2 regions of the Streptomyces sp. NPDC002730 genome follow, and region 1 is predicted to be linked to the other one. Evidence: riboswitches for the same ligand, from Rfam matches in the RefSeq annotation. Region 1 holds a riboswitch; the other holds the start of a gene.
What was found. Region 1 has a riboswitch for glycine ahead of gcvT (glycine cleavage system aminomethyltransferase GcvT). Riboswitches for the same ligand answer to the same signal wherever they lie in the genome.
Positions count from the first base shown of each region.

Region 1 (9,412 bases):
GGCCATCACCTGCCCTTCGTGCCTAGCGGGTGTGGCACTGGAACGTGAACTGACTGGGATTTACTTGACGACGCCGAGCGAGGCGTAGTCGTAGCGGCCGTTGTAGGCGTCGGCCGTGTAGGCGTTGGTCAGACGAGTGCTGCGCCAGGTGATCGTCTTGTCGTAGACGAAGGGCAGGTAGACAGCGGCCTCGGAGACCTTCTGGTTCATCTGCTTGTAGATCTCGCCGGCCTTGGCCGGGTCGGTCTCGGCGATGGCCTGGTCGAAGAGCTTGTTGACCGCGGGGTCGTTCAGCTCGGAGAAGTTGTTGTTACCGCTCTGCAGGATGAACCGGCCGTCGACCAGCGGCTGCGAGAAGCCCTGGCCGGTCGGGAAGTCCGCGCCCCAGCCCATGATGATGATGCCGTAGCCCTTGTCCTTCACGACCTTCGGCGAACCGATGATGCCGGACGTCTGGGCGCCGTCGAACTGGTCGACCTGGGCGTCGATGCCGACCTGCTTCAGCGCGTTCTGCAGCGAGACGGCCGTGGCGACCTCGACCGGCTTGTTGTTACGCACCGCGATGGTGGTCTTGAAGCCGTTCGGCTGGCCACAGGCCTTCAGCGCCGCCTTGGCCTTCTCGACGTTCGGCTTGCTGTCGTTCTTGAGGACCTCGTACGGGTCGTACGTGGGGTCCGAGCCCTTGATGCCCGCGGGGAGCATGTTCGGGGCGATGTCGCCACCGGCCTGCGGGCCGCCACGGGCGGTCTGCAGCGACTTCTTGTCGGCGGCGTAGATGACTGCCTTGCGGCACTCGACGTTGTCGAACGGCTTGACCGTCGTCGGGAAGACCGCGTAGCGGATGAAGCCGGTCTGGCCGTTGTCGAGGTTGTCCTTGTGCTTGCGCAGAGCCGTGGTGCGAGCCGCCTGGCCGATGCCGGTCGCGTTGATGTCGACGTCGAAGTCACCCTTGAGCAGGCGCTTGTCCATGTCGTCCGCGTTGGTCATGAAGGTGACCGTCACCTTGTCCGGAAGCGCCTTGCGGATGGTGTCCGAGGCGGGCTTCCAGTTGGTGTTGCGGGAGAGCGACATCGACTTGTTCGGCGCGTACGAGTCGATCTTGTACGGGCCGCTGGAGAAGGGCTTCAGGCCGTACTTGGCGGCGGTGTCCTTCTCCTTCTTCACCGGAGAGGCAGCCGGCATGGCGAGCATCTGCTCGAAGTCACCGTTCGGCTTCGGCAGCTTGAAGACGATGGTCTTCGCGTCCGGCGTCTCGATCGCCTTCAGGCCGAGCTTGTCCGCGGACTTGTCCTTGTACGGACCCTTGTACTCGGTCTTCGGGTCGAGCACCTGCATCAGGTAGACCGGGCCGCCGGAGATGACGTCCTGGGCCCAGGTGCGCTCGATGCCGTACTTGATGTCCTGCGAAGTGATGGGCGTGCCGTCCTCCCAGGTCACGCCATCCTTCAGGGTGTACTTGTAGGTCTTGCCGCCGTCCGAGATCTCGGCCTTCGCGGTCGCGAGGTCCGGGACGAGCTCGGTGCTGGCCTGGCCCGGCGCCGCCTTGAAGCTGACGAGCTGGCGGGTGTAGTAGCGGGCGAAGTCCCACATGAAGCCGTAGTAACCGCGCTGCGGGTCCCACGAATCGGCGTCCTGCGTGCCGACAAATTTAAGCGTGCCGCCCTTGGTGTCGGACGCGTTGGCCACCTTGCCGATGCCGGCGTTGAAGCCGGGCGCACCGGCCCCGTCCTTCTTGTCGTCCTTGCCGCCACAGGCCGTGGTGGTCAGCAGGGCCGCGAGCACGACAGCCGTGCCTGCGGCAAGCCTGCGGTTCGACGTGCGATTGGTTGTCACGATGCTCGCAACCTCCGTAGTAGTCACGGCCCTCGAGGGTCGTGGTTCTGGGCTATTGCCCCTGACGGCTTCGGCAGGGGCGGTGTGTCCGCAGGGACGTGTGGGGGTCAGCGGGACCCCTTCGGGTCCAGCGCATCTCGTACGCCGTCGCCGAAGAGATTGAAGGCCAACACGGTGACGAAGATCGCCAGGCCCGGGATGATCATGAACAGCGGATCGTCCTCGTAGGTGCGCACCGCCGTCGAGAGCATCTCGCCCCACGACGGGGTGGGCGGCTTGACGCCAACGCCGAGGAAGCTCAGGGCGGCTTCCGTCAGGACGTTGGTGGGGATCATCAGCGTCGTGTAGACGGTGATCGGGGCCACCAGGTTGGGCAGCAGCTCCCGGAAGAGGATGTACGCACGTCCCGCACCGAGGCTGCGAGCCGCTTCGACGTACTCCCGCTCACGCAGCGAAAGCGTCTGGCCGCGCACGATCCGGCCGATGTACGGCCAGCCGAAGAAGCCGATCACCAGGACGAGGACCGCGATCCGCAGACCCGAACCGGAGAAGCCCCAGAGTTCGTTCGGGACGACAGAGATCAGGGCAATGATGAAGAGCAGCTGCGGAAAGGCCAGCAGCAGGTCCATCACCCGGCTGATCGCCGCGTCGATCCAGCCCCCGAAGTAGCCGGCGACGACGCCGAAGACGGTGCCCAGGCTGACCGCGACGAAGGCGGAGAGGAAGGCGACGAGAAGCGAGATGCGGGCGCCGTAGACGACTCGGCTGAAAACGTCCCTGCCGTTGACCGGCTCAACTCCGAAAAGGAAGTCGGAATTGATGCCGCCCCAGTCACCGATCGGGGTGCCCAGCAGCGGGTCGATCGCATCCTCGTGGAGCTCCTCCGGCGGGTGGCCGAGCAGGCTCACGATCAGTGGAGCGAATATCGCGACCACGATCAGGAGGAGCACCACGAAACCGCCGACAAGTGCGACCTTGTCACGCTTCAACCGGATCCAGGCGATCTTCCAGGGCGAACGCCCCTCGATGGCCTTCTGCGGGACATCGGCGGCGACATCGACGGCAGCGGTTTCGGCCGCGCTCGTGTCGTGCAGTGGTGCCGTCATCGTGGTGGGGACCCCTCTCGGCCGGTGGTGACCGACCCATGCCCGCCGCTGTAGCGGCTTCGTTCACTCAGTGGTGCAGTTGTGTGTATTGCGAAGAATGCTTGAAGAAGCAGGTCGTACACAGGACCGAAGGGTCCTTGATGCGGGGAGTCTTCAACGCTGCCGCGATCACCCGCCAGCCCCCTCGGGGAATGGTTGCTCAAACGTGATGCGGCGAGGGGGTTTCCGTTATACGGACGGAGCCACCGACTGAGCGGAACGCCAAATACCCCATATGGGGCGAAAGTTGACCGATGTGCCGCCATGCGGACGTTAGCCGCTCTTCGATTGCAAGGCATTCGAAGCCTCGAGAGCGCATAATCCCACCCCGAACATCGGCGTGGGGCATGGAAATAGACGGGTCAGACCGTCAGTTGTGGTGTTGCGGCCGGCTCAGTGGCCGACTCAGTGGCCGACCGGCGGCGGATAGCCGTAGCCCCCGCCGGCCGGTGCGCCGCCGACATGGGCATCGCGGTCGTAGAACGGGCGGGCGTTGGCCCGCAGCCACATCGTGACCGGGTCGTACTCGTCGGACATCGCGACGGTGGAGACCGGCAGCCCGTCCGGGACCGCGGCGATCGACTGCTGCATCATCGCGCGCACCGTGTCCACGGACTGCCTGCTCGTGTCGTACAGATCGAGACCGATGGCGAGATACGGAGCGCCGAGCGCGGGCTGCACCCAGGCGCGGCGCAGCGAGCGGATCGCGGGCGTGCGGTGGGCGTTCTGAGCGAGCAGGCCGTAGAAATGCGGGAGCTCGATGGCCGGTTCGGACAGTCGCAGCGGTCCTGCGGGCATCCGGTCGAGGCCGGTGGCGATCCGGCGGAGATCGAGCCAGGGGATGCCGACGCCGCCGCCCGGCGCGTGCGGGTTGAGCCAGATGCCCCAGCGGTCCGGGTACAGCGCGCGGGCGATGTCACGGCCGGTGACCACCTCGTGGGCGCGGTTCCAGCCGGAGACGGAGAGCTCCTGGGCGGAGGTGACGCACGGCGCGTAGCCGACGCCGTCGACCTCCATGTTCCCGTACTGGGCATCGGGCGATCCGGCCTGGCCGTGCCAGAGCAGCATCCAGATCTGGCCGTTCGACGGGTCGGCGATGGCGTGCAGCAGCGCCTCGTACGCGTCGTAGCGTCCGGGGGTCACCTGGCGCAGCATGTGCTCGACCTGCCCGGCCGCCGCGGTGCCTGACGCACTCACCCTGGGTTCCGCCCCTCTTCGATGCCTCTTCGATGCAGCAACAGCACAGCCGCCCCGGGCACACAAGTGCTGCGGTAAGGCCATCAAACCAGCTTAATCGGCAGTCCTGACACCGACTTGACGACTACACGTGCTGCCGTTCGTAGAAGGGCCGCACCCGCTCCAGCATCCATGCGCCGACAGGATCCTGGGCAACATCCAGCAGTACGAGATTGACCGGCCAGCCCACCTGGACCCGGCCGAGTGCCCGGCCGAGCGCGTCCATCGGGGCATTGCGCTCGGCGGCCTCCCAGGAGGAGAGCTGGACACCGATGAAGAGGGTCGGCGGGTCGCCCTCGACGGAGGCGAGCGCACGGCGGGCAGTGAGGACGACACCGGAGGCCTCGAACTCCCCGGCCGCGGCGGCGAGGAAGTCGACCGGCTCCTCCTGCCAGTCGGGCTCGAAGAGCCGCACCCGGCCGCCGCTCGCGGGACCGTCCAGCGGTGTACGTCCCACCCGGCACAGTTCGGCGACCGCGGGCGGCGGCAGCGGGGCGCCGACCGCACCACCGGGGTTCACGGCGATACCGAGCTGCGGAGGCAGCCCGCGGGCGAATTCGCGGGCGGGCGCAACGGTGAACGAGATATGGCTGCCGACGCACTGCAGGTACTGCTGCTCGGAGCTGAAGACCGGGACATAGGGAGCGCCGTCGATCTCCATCGTGGGCAGATCGAGATCGGGGCTGTCGGCTCCGCCGCCGTTGGGCAGCGGCACCCATATATGGCTGCGTCCGAGCACCTCGACGAGACGGCCCCCGGCGGAGGGGTTGCCGAGCGAGGCGGCGAGCACCTCTTCCAGCTCGTTGCCCGGCCAGCCGAAAGCTGTATGCGGATGGGCCTGCTCCGGTGTCTCCATGTGCGGTCCTTCTCCCCCGGCTTCCACGGCTGCGCGCCACGACCCTAACGCCGCGGACCGACGGACATGAACCGGGGCTCCGCCCCGGACCCCGCTCCTCAATCGCCGGAGGGGCTGAACTTCAGCGCGCGCCGCCCTATGACTTCTCGAAGCCGACCCGCCCCAGCACCCCCGCCGCGTCCCGGTCCAGCAGCACGGCCGAGGCGCAGCCCGCCGGCAGTCGGCCCGCCTCCGCGTCGCCGATCAGATGCCCGACCGCGCGCCGGTGCCGGGCGAAGGCGTACCCGGACACACCGCGGCCCCGCTCGCGCTGGCCCTGTCTGGCGACCTCGGGCGTGACGTCGAGCAGGACCAGATGGAGACCGCTCCCGCGGCGGCGCGCCTCGCGGGCCAGCCAGCGCCGCACCCAGGCCTGCGTACCGCAGTCGTGGACGACGACACTCTCGCCGGAGCGGAGCGCCCGCCGCAGCCCGGCGTAGTGGGCGATCCGCACGAGCGGGCGGTACACGGCGTACGGCAGCAGCCGCGGCATCCGGGCGTCCCACCGGTCCCGGGTGTCCTGCGAGTCGATGCCACGACCGCGCGCCGCGCGCCGGATCAACGTGGACTTTCCGCTGCCGGGCAGGCCGGAGACGACCACCACATCACCGGCGGCGAAGACCAGACTGCGCGGACTGCGCCCCGAGCGGTCTCTCAGGTCGCGCAGTATGGCTGTGGGAGCCCCGCGCAGTTCCCGGGCGGAGCTCTCCGGCCGGGCGGGCACCCCCGTGGTCGTCGCAAAGACACCGGGCTGCTGCAACGTCATCACCCTCCCCCATGTCGGGTCACCCTCACCCTTGCCCATGAAGTGTAAAGAGTTGGTAATGCGACACAACCTATTTGCAGCTACGGGCCACTGCGGGCAGGCGCGGCCGCGTTCCGGACCGTACGCACCACTCTGCCGCGATGCGTGCAATGATGTGCCCGCCAACTGCATACCGGCCGCTTGAATCCACGCGGGAGAGTCCTGGCCACTGTGTGCGCCGGGCGCCGAAGGAGCAAGTCCCTCCCTTGAATCTCTCAGGCCCCGTACCGCGTGTGATGAGGCAGATCTGAAAAGCGAGCCGCTGTCGAGTGGCTCCACCCAAGGTGCAAGTCACGACCACCAATACGCGTGGTCGCGACGAACCTCTCAGGTTCCGATGACAGATGGGGAGGATTGTCCTCGCCGGCCTGCCCTGGGAGCCACATCTATGAGCAACGTCCCCCGTCTGACCGCCCTCGACGCCCTGCACCGCTCGCTGGGCGCGACCATGACCGACTTCGCGGGCTGGGACATGCCGCTGCGGTACGGCAGTGAGCGCGACGAGCACAACGCCGTACGCACCAAGGCCGGTCTCTTCGACCTCTCGCACATGGGCGAGATCACCGTCACCGGACCGCGCGCCGCCGATCTCCTCGACTTCGCGCTGGTCGGCAACATCGGCGGGGTGGCCGTCGGCCGCGCCCGCTACACCATGATCTGCCAGGAGGACGGCGGGATCCTCGACGACCTGATCGTCTACCGCCTCGGCGAGACGGAGTACATGGTCGTCGCCAACGCGGGCAACGCCCAGGTGGTGCTGGACGCGCTGACCGCACGCGCCGAGGGCTACGACGCCGAGGTGCGGGACGACCGCGACGCGTACGCGCTCATCGCCGTCCAGGGCCCGGAGTCCCCCGGCATCCTCAAGTCGCTGACCGACGCCGACCTGGACGGGCTGAAGTACTACGCGGGCCTGCCCGGCACGGTGGCCGGCGTCCCGGCGCTGATCGCCCGTACCGGCTACACCGGCGAGGACGGCTTCGAGCTCTTCGTCGAGCCGCAGTACGCCGAGAAGCTCTGGCAGTCGCTGACCGAGGCGGGCGCGCCCGTCGGTCTCGTCCCGGCCGGTCTGTCCTGCCGCGACACGCTCCGCCTGGAGGCGGGCATGCCGCTGTACGGGCATGAGCTGACCACCGCGCTGACCCCGTTCGACGCGGGCCTCGGCCGGGTCGTGAAGTTCGAGAAGACCACGAACGACGGGCGTTTCGTCGGCCGCGAGGCACTCGAGGCCGCCGCCGCGCGCGCCGAGGCCAACCCGCCGCGCAAGCTCGTCGGCCTGATCGCCGAGGGCCGCCGGGTCCCGCGCGCCGGCTTCTCCGTGGTCGCAGGCGGCCAGGTCATCGGCGAGGTCACCTCCGGTGCGCCCTCCCCGACCCTGGGCAAGCCGATCGCCATCGCGTACGTGGACGCGGCGCACGCCGCGCCGGGCCGCGAGGGTGTCGGCGTCGACATCCGCGGCACCCACGAGCCGTACGAGGTCGTCGCGCTGCCGTTCTACAAGCGCCAGAAGTGATCGTCCGCACCTTCACTCCGTTCACCAGCACTCCCCCGCGTACAGGAGAATTCAGGCCATGAGCAACCCCCAGCAGCTGCGCTTCAGCAAGGAGCACGAGTGGCTGTCGGCCGCCGAGGACGGCGTGTCGACGGTCGGCATCACGGAGCACGCGGCGAACGCGCTCGGCGATGTGGTGTACGTCCAGCTCCCCGAGGTCGGTGACACGGTGACCGCGGGCGAGACCTGCGGTGAGCTGGAGTCGACCAAGTCCGTCAGCGACCTGTACTCCCCGGTCAGCGGTGAGGTCACCGAGGCCAACGAGGACGTCGTCAATGACCCGTCACTGGTGAACTCCGCCCCCTTCGAGGGCGGCTGGCTCTTCAAGGTGCGCGTCAGCGAGGAGCCGAAGGACCTGCTCTCCGCCGACGAGTACACCGAGTTCTCCGGCAACTGACCACGACCACGACAGGGATCGAGATGTCGCTTCTCAACGCCCCTCTCCATGAGCTGGACCCGGACGTCGCCGCCGCTGTCGACGCCGAGCTCCACCGCCAGCAGTCCACCCTCGAGATGATCGCCTCGGAGAACTTCGCTCCGGTCGCGGTCATGGAGGCGCAGGGCTCCGTCCTCACCAACAAGTACGCCGAGGGCTACCCGGGCCGCCGCTACTACGGCGGCTGCGAGCACGTCGATGTCGTCGAGCAGATCGCGATCGACCGCATCAAGGCGCTCTTCGGCGCCGAGCACGCCAACGTCCAGCCGCACTCGGGCGCCCAGGCGAACGCGGCCGCGATGTTCGCGCTGCTGAAGCCGGGCGACACGATCATGGGTCTGAACCTCGCCCACGGCGGGCACCTCACCCACGGCATGAAGATCAACTTCTCCGGCAAGCTGTACAACGTGGTCGCGTACCACGTGGACAGCGAGACCGGCCAGGTCGACATGGCCGAGGTCGAGCGCCTCGCCAAGGAGTCCCGTCCGAAGCTGATCATCGCCGGCTGGTCCGCGTACCCGCGCCAGCTGGACTTCGCGGCCTTCCGCCGGATCGCGGACGAGGTCGGCGCGTACCTGATGGTCGACATGGCCCACTTCGCGGGCCTCGTCGCCGCCGGTCTGCACCCGAACCCGGTGCCGCACGCCCATGTCGTCACCACCACCACGCACAAGACCCTCGGCGGTCCGCGCGGCGGTGTGATCCTGTCGACGCAGGAGCTCGCCAAGAAGATCAACTCCGCGGTCTTCCCCGGTCAGCAGGGCGGTCCGCTGGAGCACGTCATCGCGGCGAAGGCGGTCTCCTTCAAGGTCGCGGCGACCGAGGAGTTCAAGGAGCGCCAGCAGCGCACCCTGAACGGCGCCCGTATCCTCGCCGAGCGTCTCGTCCAGGCCGATGTGACCGAGCACGGCGTCTCCGTCCTGTCCGGCGGTACGGATGTGCACCTGGTCCTGGTCGACCTGCGCAACTCCGAGCTGGACGGCCAGCAGGCCGAGGACCGCCTCCACGAGGTGGGCATCACGGTCAACCGCAACGCGATCCCGAACGACCCGCGGCCGCCGATGGTCACCTCGGGTCTGCGGATCGGCACCCCGGCGCTGGCCACCCGCGGTTTCCAGGACGAGGACTTCCGTGAGGTCGCCGACATCATCGCCGAGGCGCTGAAGCCGTCGTACGACACGGAGTCGCTGAGCGCCCGGGTCTCGGCCCTGGCCGCGAAGCACCCGCTTTACCCTGGCCTGAAGTAATTACGTACCCTTTTGTACGAACCGACGGGGCACCGCGCACACTGGACAGTGCGTGCGGTGCCCCGCACCAGGTACCGCGTTGGTACCGCCCTCGCACCGCCCTCTGCACCACCTCGGCAGACAACGGCGTCTACCAACCCCTCTAGGAGTCTTCCGTGGCCATCTCGGTCTTCGACCTGTTCTCGATCGGCATAGGCCCGTCCAGCTCCCATACGGTCGGCCCGATGCGCGCGGCCGCCCTGTTCGCGCGGCGGCTCAAGAAC
Region 1 covers NZ_JBIAQG010000007.1:157,049-166,460, reverse strand. The annotation lists gene ACFYXH_RS19475 (ABC transporter substrate-binding protein) at 61-1,833, opposite strand; gene ACFYXH_RS19470 (ABC transporter permease) at 1,941-2,939, opposite strand; gene ACFYXH_RS19465 (enhanced serine sensitivity protein SseB C-terminal domain-containing protein) at 3,384-4,175, opposite strand; gene ACFYXH_RS19460 (enhanced serine sensitivity protein SseB) at 4,300-5,070, opposite strand; gene ACFYXH_RS19455 (AAA family ATPase) at 5,207-5,875, opposite strand; glycine riboswitch at 6,057-6,154, shown strand; gene gcvT (glycine cleavage system aminomethyltransferase GcvT) at 6,303-7,427, shown strand; gene gcvH (glycine cleavage system protein GcvH) at 7,486-7,863, shown strand; gene glyA (serine hydroxymethyltransferase) at 7,887-9,149, shown strand; gene ACFYXH_RS19435 (L-serine ammonia-lyase) at 9,305-9,412, shown strand, end outside.

Region 2 (9,412 bases), on a different contig from region 1:
ATGAAAGCCGCTGCCGAGCGTGAGGCCGGGCTCGTCGAACAGGTGGTGGCACCTTTGCGGCGGCACCGTAATCCGCAGACCAGAGCCCATGCCGAGGCGACCACGAAAGAGCTTGCGGCCCTCTCCGTACGGCTCCATGCGGCCCTGGTGCAGACGGCACTCGGAGTACGGCTTCACTGATCATGGGGGAGCCCGACTACCCAAACCGGTCGGGCACGTCCTAGGGTTGCTGTGTGAACGAGCTCGACGTTGTGGGTGTCCGGGTCGAAATGCCCTCGAACCAACCGATCGTGCTCCTGCGTGAAGTGGGAGGCGACCGGTACCTCCCCATTTGGATCGGTCCCGGGGAGGCGACCGCCATTGCCTTTGCCCAGCAGGGCATGGCTCCAGCCAGGCCGCTGACCCATGACCTCTTCAAGGATGTGCTGGAGGCGGTGGGCCAGGAGCTCACCGAGGTCCGCATCACTGACCTGCGTGAAGGGGTCTTCTACGCGGAGCTGGTCTTCGCCAGCGGAGTCGAGGTGAGCGCCAGACCGTCCGACGCCATAGCGCTGGCCCTGCGCACCGGTACGCCGATCTACGGCAGTGACGGGGTGCTCGACGACGCGGGAATCGCCATCCCGGACGAGCAGGAGGATGAGGTGGAGAAGTTCCGCGAGTTCCTCGATCAGATCTCGCCGGAGGACTTCGGCACCAACAGTCAGTGACCGCCGATCCGGGCTCCGTTGGCAGATTCGAGTAGCCTTTCCCCGAATGGGGGCACGGGAAACCACTCTCAGGGTGATTATCACTCGGCGTGCCGAGTGTGGCGATCGTTGACGCATCCCTGGCGACTGCCTACCGTCGAGATGGCAGGTCAAGGACGGAGGTCGGCGTGAGAAGCAGCGGCGACGGTACGGCGGCGGGCGGGCCGTATCCGCTTCACGACAGTGCGGCCGACCTCTCTACGGAGACGATCGGCTACCGCGGGCCCACCGCGTGTGCGGCGGCGGGCATCACCTATCGGCAGCTCGACTACTGGGCGCGTACCGGCCTGGTCGAGCCGAGTGTGCGCTCGGCGTACGGCTCCGGAACCCAGCGGCTCTACAGCTTCCGCGATGTGGTCGTCCTCAAGATCGTCAAGCGTTTCCTGGACACCGGCGTCGCGCTGCAGAACATTCGTGCCGCGGTGCAGCATCTGAGAGCCCGCGGCTTCACGGATCTCGAACGTATGACGCTCATGAGCGACGGCGCGACGGTCTACGAATGCTCCTCGCCCGACGAGGTGGTCGATCTGCTCCAGGGCGGCCAGGGGGTCTTCGGGATCGCTGTGGGCGTGGTGTGGCGGGATGTCGAGGCCGCGCTCTCGCAGCTGCACGGCGAGCGGGTCGACACCGGCGAGACCCTGGTAGGGAACAATCCCGGCGATGAGCTGGCCAGGCGCAGGCGCGACCGGGCCGTCTGAACACCCCGTTGTCAGTGGCGTAGGGCAGCATCGGAGATGTGAGAACCGCGCCGACGATTCTGCATCTGGACATGGATGCCTTCTTCGCCGCCGCCGAACAGGCGGCGAAGCCGAGTCTGCGCGGGAAGCCCGTGGTGGTCGGCGGGCTCGGGCCGCGCGGAGTCGTCGCCACCGCCTCGTACGAGGCCAGACGCTTCGGTGTGCACTCGGCGATGCCGATGGCGCAGGCCAGGCGGCTGGCGCCGAACGCCGCGTATCTCGTGCCGCGCTTCTCCCTCTACCGGACCGTCAGCGAACAGGTGATGGAGCTGCTGGGCAGACTCTCGCCGCTGGTGGAGCCGCTGAGCCTGGACGAAGCCTTTGTGGACCTGGAGGCGGGCGGCTCCGCCGACGACTCGGAGTCGGCCAGGAGGACCGGTGAGCGACTGCGCGCCGATATCCGAGCGGTCACAGGGCTCACCGGTTCGGTCGGGCTGGCGGGCTCCAAGATGCTCGCCAAAATCGCCTCCGAGCAGGCAAAACCCGACGGTCTGATGCTCATAGAGCCCGGCACGGAGCGAGAGCTGCTCGGGCCGATGTCCGTGCGGACGCTGCCCGGGGTGGGGCCGACGACCGGGGAGCATCTGCGGCGGGCCGGAATGACGACCGTGGCCGATCTGGCGGAGGCGGGCGAGGACGAGCTCGTACGGCTGCTGGGCAAGGCGCACGGAGCCTCGCTGTTCCGGATGGCCGTGGGGCACGACGACCGGCCGGTGGTGGCAGAGCGGGACGCGAAGTCGGTATCGGTGGAGGACACCTTCGATGTGGATCTGCACGACCGGGTGCGGGTGCGGATCGAGGTGGAGCGGCTCGCCGAGCGGTGTGTGCAGCGGCTGCGGTCGTCCGGGCACTCGGGGCGGACCATCGTGCTGAAGGTGCGGCGGTACGACTTTTCGACGCTGACGCGCTCGGAGACGCTGCGCGGACCGACGGACGACCCCGGGGTGGTGCGGGAGGCCGCCGGGCGGCTGCTGGAGGCCGTGGACACCACGGGCGGGGTGCGGCTGCTGGGGGTGGGCGTGACCGGGCTCGCGGACTACACGCAGGAGGATCTGTTCGCCCAGGCTGCCGCCGGTGAGCGGGCCGAGGCCGCGGATGCGGACGGCAATCCGGAGTCGCACGAGGCCGACGAAGCGGCCGGCGCAGCGGGTGTGGAGTCGGAGGCGCCCGCCGAGCGCCGCTGGCTGGCCGGGCACGACGTACGGCATGCCGTGTACGGGGCGGGGTGGGTGCAGGGCAGCGGGGTGGGGAGGGTCACGGTGCGGTTCGAGGAGCCGGGGTCGCGGCGGCCGGGGCGGGTGCGCACGTTCATGGTGGACGACCCGGATCTGGGGCCGGGCGATCCGCTGCCGCTGGTGGCGCTGCCACCGGCAGCGGACGCCGCCGGTCAGTCGTCCCGGCCCGCCAGTCGGCCGAAGTCCCGGTCGGGGCGGGAGCCGGGGCGGCGGCGGGAGCCGGACTCCCCGTTGGAGGGGGTGGACGGGGCGGAGGGGGCCGAGGGGTCGGAGGAGGCAGCGGGCGTCTCGGGAGGCTCGGAGAGTTCGAGTCCGTAGTGGTGGTAGAGCTGGAGCTCCTGCTCGGGGGAGAGATGGCGGCCGACGCCGAAGTCGGGGGCATCCTTGATCAGCGCGCGCTCGTACGGGATGTGCAGGGTGTCGTCGACGACCTTGCTGGGCTCTAGCGGGACGAAGGCGTCCCGGCTGAAGAGGCCCGTGCGCACAGCCGCCCACTCGGGCGCCCCTGTCGCATCGTCCAGATACACCTCGTCCACAGTCCCGATCTTGGTGCCATTGCGGTCGAACGCCTTGCGGCCGATCAGGCTGCGCGGATCGATATCGGTCTGCACGGTCCCTCCAATAGGTCGCAACTGCTGTTTAAATACTACAAAAGTGCACATCGGTGGTATCGGCCACTCGAGCGATCGGCGAGGGGGCGCGCTGGTACGCTGGCAAACGGCTGCTGACCCCGTGCGGGAGAGTCCTCCGGTGAAAGTACCGGTGGCGCCGAAGGAGCAAATCCTCCCCGGAATCTCTCAGGCCCCTGTACCGCACGGACGAGGTCACTCTGGAAAGCAGGGCGGGCGTCGGACGGCATCCGCTCTCACCGACGGTGAAAGTCGGCATGCCTTGTGCGCGCCGGTGAAGCTCTCAGGTTGAGATGACAGAGGGGGAGGCCGTCCGGGCATCCGCGCCGTGGTGCCCCTCGTAGGTCGTGTCTGACCAGGAGGCCTCCTAAATGACCGCCAACCGCATTCCGCTCTCCCAGTTGGAGCGAGGCACCCCCTTCGAGCAGCGCCACATCGGGCCCGATGTCGAGGCCCAGGCCAAGATGCTCGCGCAGGTGGGCTACGGCTCGCTCGACGAGCTGACCGCTGCCGCGGTGCCCGATGTGATCAAGAGCGCCGAGGCGCTGAACCTCCCGGGCGCTCGCACCGAAGCCGACGTTCTCGCCGAGCTGCGCACCCTCGCCGACCGCAATCAGGTGCTGGCGCCGATGATCGGCCTCGGGTACTACGGCACCTTCACGCCGCCGGTCATCCTGCGCAATGTCATGGAGAACCCGGCCTGGTACACCGCGTACACGCCGTACCAGCCGGAGATCTCGCAGGGCCGGCTCGAGGCTCTGCTGAACTTCCAGACGATGGTGGCCGATCTGACCGGCCTGCCCACCTCCGGCGCTTCGCTGCTCGACGAGGGCACCGCCGCCGCCGAGGCCATGTCGCTCGCCCGCCGGGTCGGCAAGGTCAAGGACGGCGTCTTCCTGGTCGACGCCGACGCCCTGCCGCAGACCCTCGCGGTGATCCAGACCCGCGCCGAGCCGACCGGCGTCGAGGTCGTCACCGCGGATCTGAGCGAGGGCATCCCGGCCGAGATCGCCGAGCGCGGCGTCTTCGGCGTGCTGCTGCAGTACCCGGGCGCCTCCGGTGCCGTTCGGGACATCAAGCCCGTCGTCGAGCAGGCGCACGAGCTCGGTGCGATCGTCACCGTCGCCGCCGATCTGCTGGCGCTGACCCTGCTCACCTCGCCCGGCGAGCTGGGCGCCGACATCGCCGTCGGCACCACTCAGCGCTTCGGTGTCCCGATGGGCTTCGGCGGTCCGCACGCCGGCTACATGGCCGTACGCGACAAGTTCGCCCGCAGCCTGCCGGGCCGACTCGTCGGCGTCTCCCTGGACGCGGACGGCAACAAGGCCTACCGGCTCGCGCTGCAGACCCGTGAGCAGCACATCCGCCGGGAGAAGGCCACCAGCAACATCTGCACCGCCCAGGTGCTGCTCGCCGTCATGGCGGGGATGTACGCGGTCTACCACGGCCCGGAGGGCCTGCGGTCGATCGCACAGCGCACCCACCGCTATGCGGCGCTGCTCGAGGCGGGACTGCAGGCCGGCGGTGTGGAGGTCGTGCACGGTTCCTACTTCGACACGGTGACCGTCCGGGTGCCGGGCAAGGCCGCCGAGGTCGTCGCCGCCGCACGCGAGGGCGGGGTCAACCTCCACCTCGTCGACGGTGACCAGGTCTCCATCTCCTGCGACGAGACCACCGGACGTGCGCAGTTGTCCGCCGTCTGGTCCGCCTTCGGCGTCGAGGGCGACATCGAGGCGCTCGACGCGACCACTGCGGAAACGTTGCCCCAGGCTCTGCTGCGGACCGACGACTACCTCACGCACCCCGTCTTCCACCAGCACCGTTCCGAGACCGCGATGCTGCGCTACCTGCGCAGGCTCGCCGACCGTGACTACGCGCTGGACCGCGGCATGATCCCGCTCGGCTCCTGCACCATGAAGCTGAACGCGACCACCGAGATGGAGCCGGTGACCTGGCCGGAGTTCGCGCAGATGCACCCCTTCGCGCCGGTCGAGCAGGCCGCCGGCTACCTCACGCTCATCCGCGAGCTGGAGGAGCGCCTCGCCGAGGTCACCGGGTACGACGCGGTGTCCATCCAGCCCAACGCCGGTTCGCAGGGCGAGCTCGCGGGCCTGCTCGCCGTACGCGCGTACCACCGTGCCAACGGCGACACCCAGCGCACCATCTGCCTCATCCCGTCCTCCGCGCACGGCACCAACGCCGCCAGCGCCGTGATGGCGGGCATGAAGGTCGTCGTGGTGAAGACCGCCGACGACGGCGAGGTGGACATCGAGGACCTCCGCGCCAAGATCGAGCAGTACCGCGACGAGCTGTCCGTGCTGATGATCACCTACCCGTCCACGCACGGTGTGTTCGAGGAGCACGTCGCCGACATCTGCGCGCAGGTGCACGACGCCGGCGGCCAGGTGTACGTCGACGGCGCCAACCTCAACGCGCTGGTGGGCCTCGCCAAGCCGGGCAAGTTCGGCGGCGACGTCTCGCACCTCAATCTGCACAAGACCTTCTGCATCCCGCACGGCGGCGGCGGTCCGGGCGTCGGCCCGGTCGGTGTACGGGCGCACCTCGCCCCGTACCTCCCGAACCACCCGCTCCAGCCGACCGCGGGACCGGAGACCGGCGTAGGACCGATCTCGGCCGCCCCGTGGGGCTCGGCAGGGATCCTGCCGATCTCCTGGGCGTACGTACGTCTGATGGGTGGCGAGGGCCTCAAGCGCGCGACACAGGTCGCCGTGCTCGCGGCCAACTACATCGCCAAGCGCCTGGAGCCGCACTACCCGGTGCTCTACACGGGCCCGGCCGGACTGGTTGCGCACGAGTGCATCGTGGACCTGCGGCCGCTGTCGAAGGCGACCGGCGTCAGCGTCGACGACATCGCCAAGCGCCTGATCGACTACGGCTTCCACGCGCCGACGATGTCCTTCCCGGTGGCCGGCACGCTGATGATCGAGCCCACCGAGAGCGAGGACCTGAACGAGATCGACCGCTTCTGCGACACGATGATCGCGATCCGCGGCGAGATCGAGAAGGTCGCCTCGGGCGAGTGGCCCGCGGAGGACAACCCGCTGCGCAACGCCCCGCACACGGCGGCCGCGCTCGGCGGGGAGTGGGAGCACGCCTACAGCCGGGACGAGGCCGTCTTCCCGGCCGGGGTGAGCGCCGCGGACAAGTACTGGCCGCCGGTGCGCAGGATCGACGGTGCGTTCGGCGACCGTAACCTCGTCTGCTCCTGCCCGCCGCTGGACGAGTACGACAACTGACGCGCGGAGCACATGCATCGGGGCCGGTACGGAGAAGTCTCCGGCCGGCCCCCTTGTCGTACCGACGGCGCCTCAGGCGGCCGTCATCACCTGCCCGGTCTCCCGCGCCCGGTGCGGAGCGATGATCTGCCCGTCCGGCAGCAGCTCACCGGTGTCCTCGAAGAGCAGGACGCCGTTGCACAGCAGGCTCCAGCCCTGTTCCGGGTGGTGTGCCACGAGACGGGCTGCTTCCCGGTCGGCTGAGTCGGATGTAGGGCAGAGTGGCTGGTGCTGGCACATGGGTGGGTTCTCTCGCTGCGTTGTAGTGAGTGTCCTGCGGCTTGATGAGGTGTTCATGGCCGCCCCCCGTATCTGTCGGTCGCTCCCAGTGTTGCCCCACGGGCGTCATTCCGCAGGGATTTCGCGGCAGCTCTTCTTACTGGTTAATGACGTATCACCCAGGCGGACGGTTCAGCTCAACTCCATTGTCCTTTCGGGTGGTTCGAGGGGGCCGGTATGGGCTAGTCCGGATGGGGCAGGAGTGCGCCCCGCGACCGGGCGGTCACGGGGCGCGACGTGCGGTTTTTCAGGCGGGTGAGCCGAGCAGCGGGGCAGGCGAAAGCCGCAGCGTCATCACCGGCAGCAGATCGGCGACGCGGTGCGGACGGTGCGCCGCGATGCCGGGTGGCGCGGGGGCCAGCGGCACCAGTACGTCCGTTGGCAGGGGTGTGCCGGATGAGGCGTCGGCGTCCGTGTCCCCGTGCAGCCAGAGCGTGAGCATGTAGAGCTCGGGAATGGAGAGCAGGCGCGGCTGGAAGGGAGTGTGCATCGACTCGGCCTGGCGCAGAGCCCGTTCGGTGGAGCTGAGGTAGGGGCCTTCGAAGAAGTGCGAGAAGGTCCAGCCGTCGGCGGTGAGCATCGTCTCCGCCGCGGCCACGGCTCGTTCGCCGCTGCGGATCAGGAAGCGCCAGCCGGTGAGGCGGGTGTAGGGGGCACCGCCGCTCGGCACGATCTGGTCCAGTACGTGGACAGGTAGCGGCAGTTCGGGGTTCAGCGGGCCCTGGGCGGACCTGAGAGCTGGTGTGCGAGCCTCGCGGACGGCTGTGGGAGAACCGAGTGCCATGAGGACGGTGCGCAGGGCAGGCGCGGGAGCCGGGGGGACATGCAGCGGCATGGTGGGTCGCCTCTCACTTCGGAGACACGTTGGAGCGTGGGCAGGTGCGGACGGCACTGTCAGCGTGCGGGGCCAGAGGGGGGCCGGAAAGGCCACCGGGCGCCAACTCTCTACCTCGTTTGCAGAGTTTATACGACACGTGTTCTCACAGTGTTTCTGCTAGCGGTCCCACGTATTTCCGGCAAGGCGGTATCAGGTCCTTCTCCGGCAGCCTTTCTGTCGACATTTCGTGAAGGCAGGGCTGCGGCCTGGGATTCTACCTGCGGCGCGGACGGCTGAAACCAGTCGGTGTTTTTTACGAGGCATCGGGCAGTGGTAACTGCGTACTGCACCATGCCTAAGGAATGTGCCACTGGAGACTCTGTCCACACTACCGGTCGCGCGCTGCGCGTGGGGCGTTATGGATCAGTCGGTCTGGGCATTATCGTCCGAGACGCGAGCGGTCGATGCTGCGTGGTGCCCACTCGAGGAAGGACGCTTCGATGGGAGAGAAGGTCGTGGCAGGCGGATCCGACCTGTCCGATCGGCAAAGGTACCGGAGGAAGTTGCAGCAGTGCCTCGCGGGACTGGGCCGACTGCTGGCCGAGAAGAGGTTCGACCGGCCCAAAAATCTCATGGGGCTGGAGATCGAGCTGAATCTCGCAGGTGCCGACGGGCTGCCGCGGATGATGAATAAGGAAGTGCTGGAGCGCATCGCGAGCCATGATTTCCAGACCGAGCTCGGCATGTTCAACCTGGAAGTAAATATCGTTCCGCACCGGCTGGGCGGGCGCGTACTCGATCAACTTGCCGAGGAGTTGCGCACGGGCCTCGGATATGCCCACCGCAAAGCGAACGAGGTCGGCGCGGGGATCGTGATGATCGGAATTCTTCCGACGCTCGCCCAGCACGACCTGGTCTCCGCGAACCTCTCGGACGTCGACCGCTACAAGCTGCTCAACGAGCAGATCGTCGCCGCACGGGGCGAGGACTTCGCGCTCGACATCGAGGGCGTGGAGCGGCTGAGCTGCACCTCGACGTCGATCGTTCCCGAAGCCGCCTGCACCTCCGTGCAGTTGCACCTCCAGGTGACGCCCGGACGCTTCGCGGATGTGTGGAACGCCGCGCAGGCGGTGGCCGCCGTACAGATCGCGGTCGGCGCCAACTCGCCCTTCCTGTTCGGCAAGGAGCTGTGGCGCGAATCGCGGCCACCGCTGTTCCAGCAGGCCACCGACACCCGCCCGCCCGAGCTCCAGGCCCAGGGCGTACGGCCGCGGACCTGGTTCGGCGAGCGGTGGGTGGACTCGGCGTACGACCTCTTCGCGGAGAACCTGCGCTACTTTCCGGCCCTGCTGCCGATCTGCGACGACGAGGACCCGCTGCGGGTGCTCGACGACGGCGGTGTGCCCGGACTGCAGGAGCTCGTCCTGCACAACGGCACGGTCTACCGCTGGAACCGGCCGGTGTACGGAGTCGCCGACGGCGTACCGCATCTGCGCGTGGAGAACCGCGTGCTGCCCGCCGGCCCCACGGTCACCGATGTGATCGCCAATGTCGCCTTCTACTACGGGCTCGTGCGCGCGCTCGCCGAGGAGGCCAGGCCGGTGTGGACCCGGCTGCCCTTCGCCGCCGCGGCCGAGAACTTCGACACCGCGTGCCGGCACGGCATCGACGCA
Region 2 covers NZ_JBIAQG010000010.1:390,302-399,713, reverse strand. The annotation lists gene ACFYXH_RS26585 (MerR family transcriptional regulator) at 1-180, shown strand, start outside; gene ACFYXH_RS26580 (bifunctional nuclease family protein) at 234-707, shown strand; gene ACFYXH_RS26575 (MerR family transcriptional regulator) at 875-1,444, shown strand; gene ACFYXH_RS26570 (DNA polymerase IV) at 1,483-3,036, shown strand; partial or broken gene ACFYXH_RS26565 (PRC-barrel domain-containing protein) at 3,180-3,380, opposite strand; glycine riboswitch at 3,444-3,541, shown strand; gene gcvP (aminomethyl-transferring glycine dehydrogenase) at 3,719-6,604, shown strand; gene ACFYXH_RS26555 (DUF5999 family protein) at 6,677-6,883, opposite strand; gene ACFYXH_RS26550 (hypothetical protein) at 7,170-7,757, opposite strand; gene ACFYXH_RS26545 (glutamate-cysteine ligase family protein) at 8,240-9,412, shown strand, end outside.
Region 2: another riboswitch for glycine. It lies ahead of gcvP (aminomethyl-transferring glycine dehydrogenase); the one in region 1 lies ahead of gcvT (glycine cleavage system aminomethyltransferase GcvT).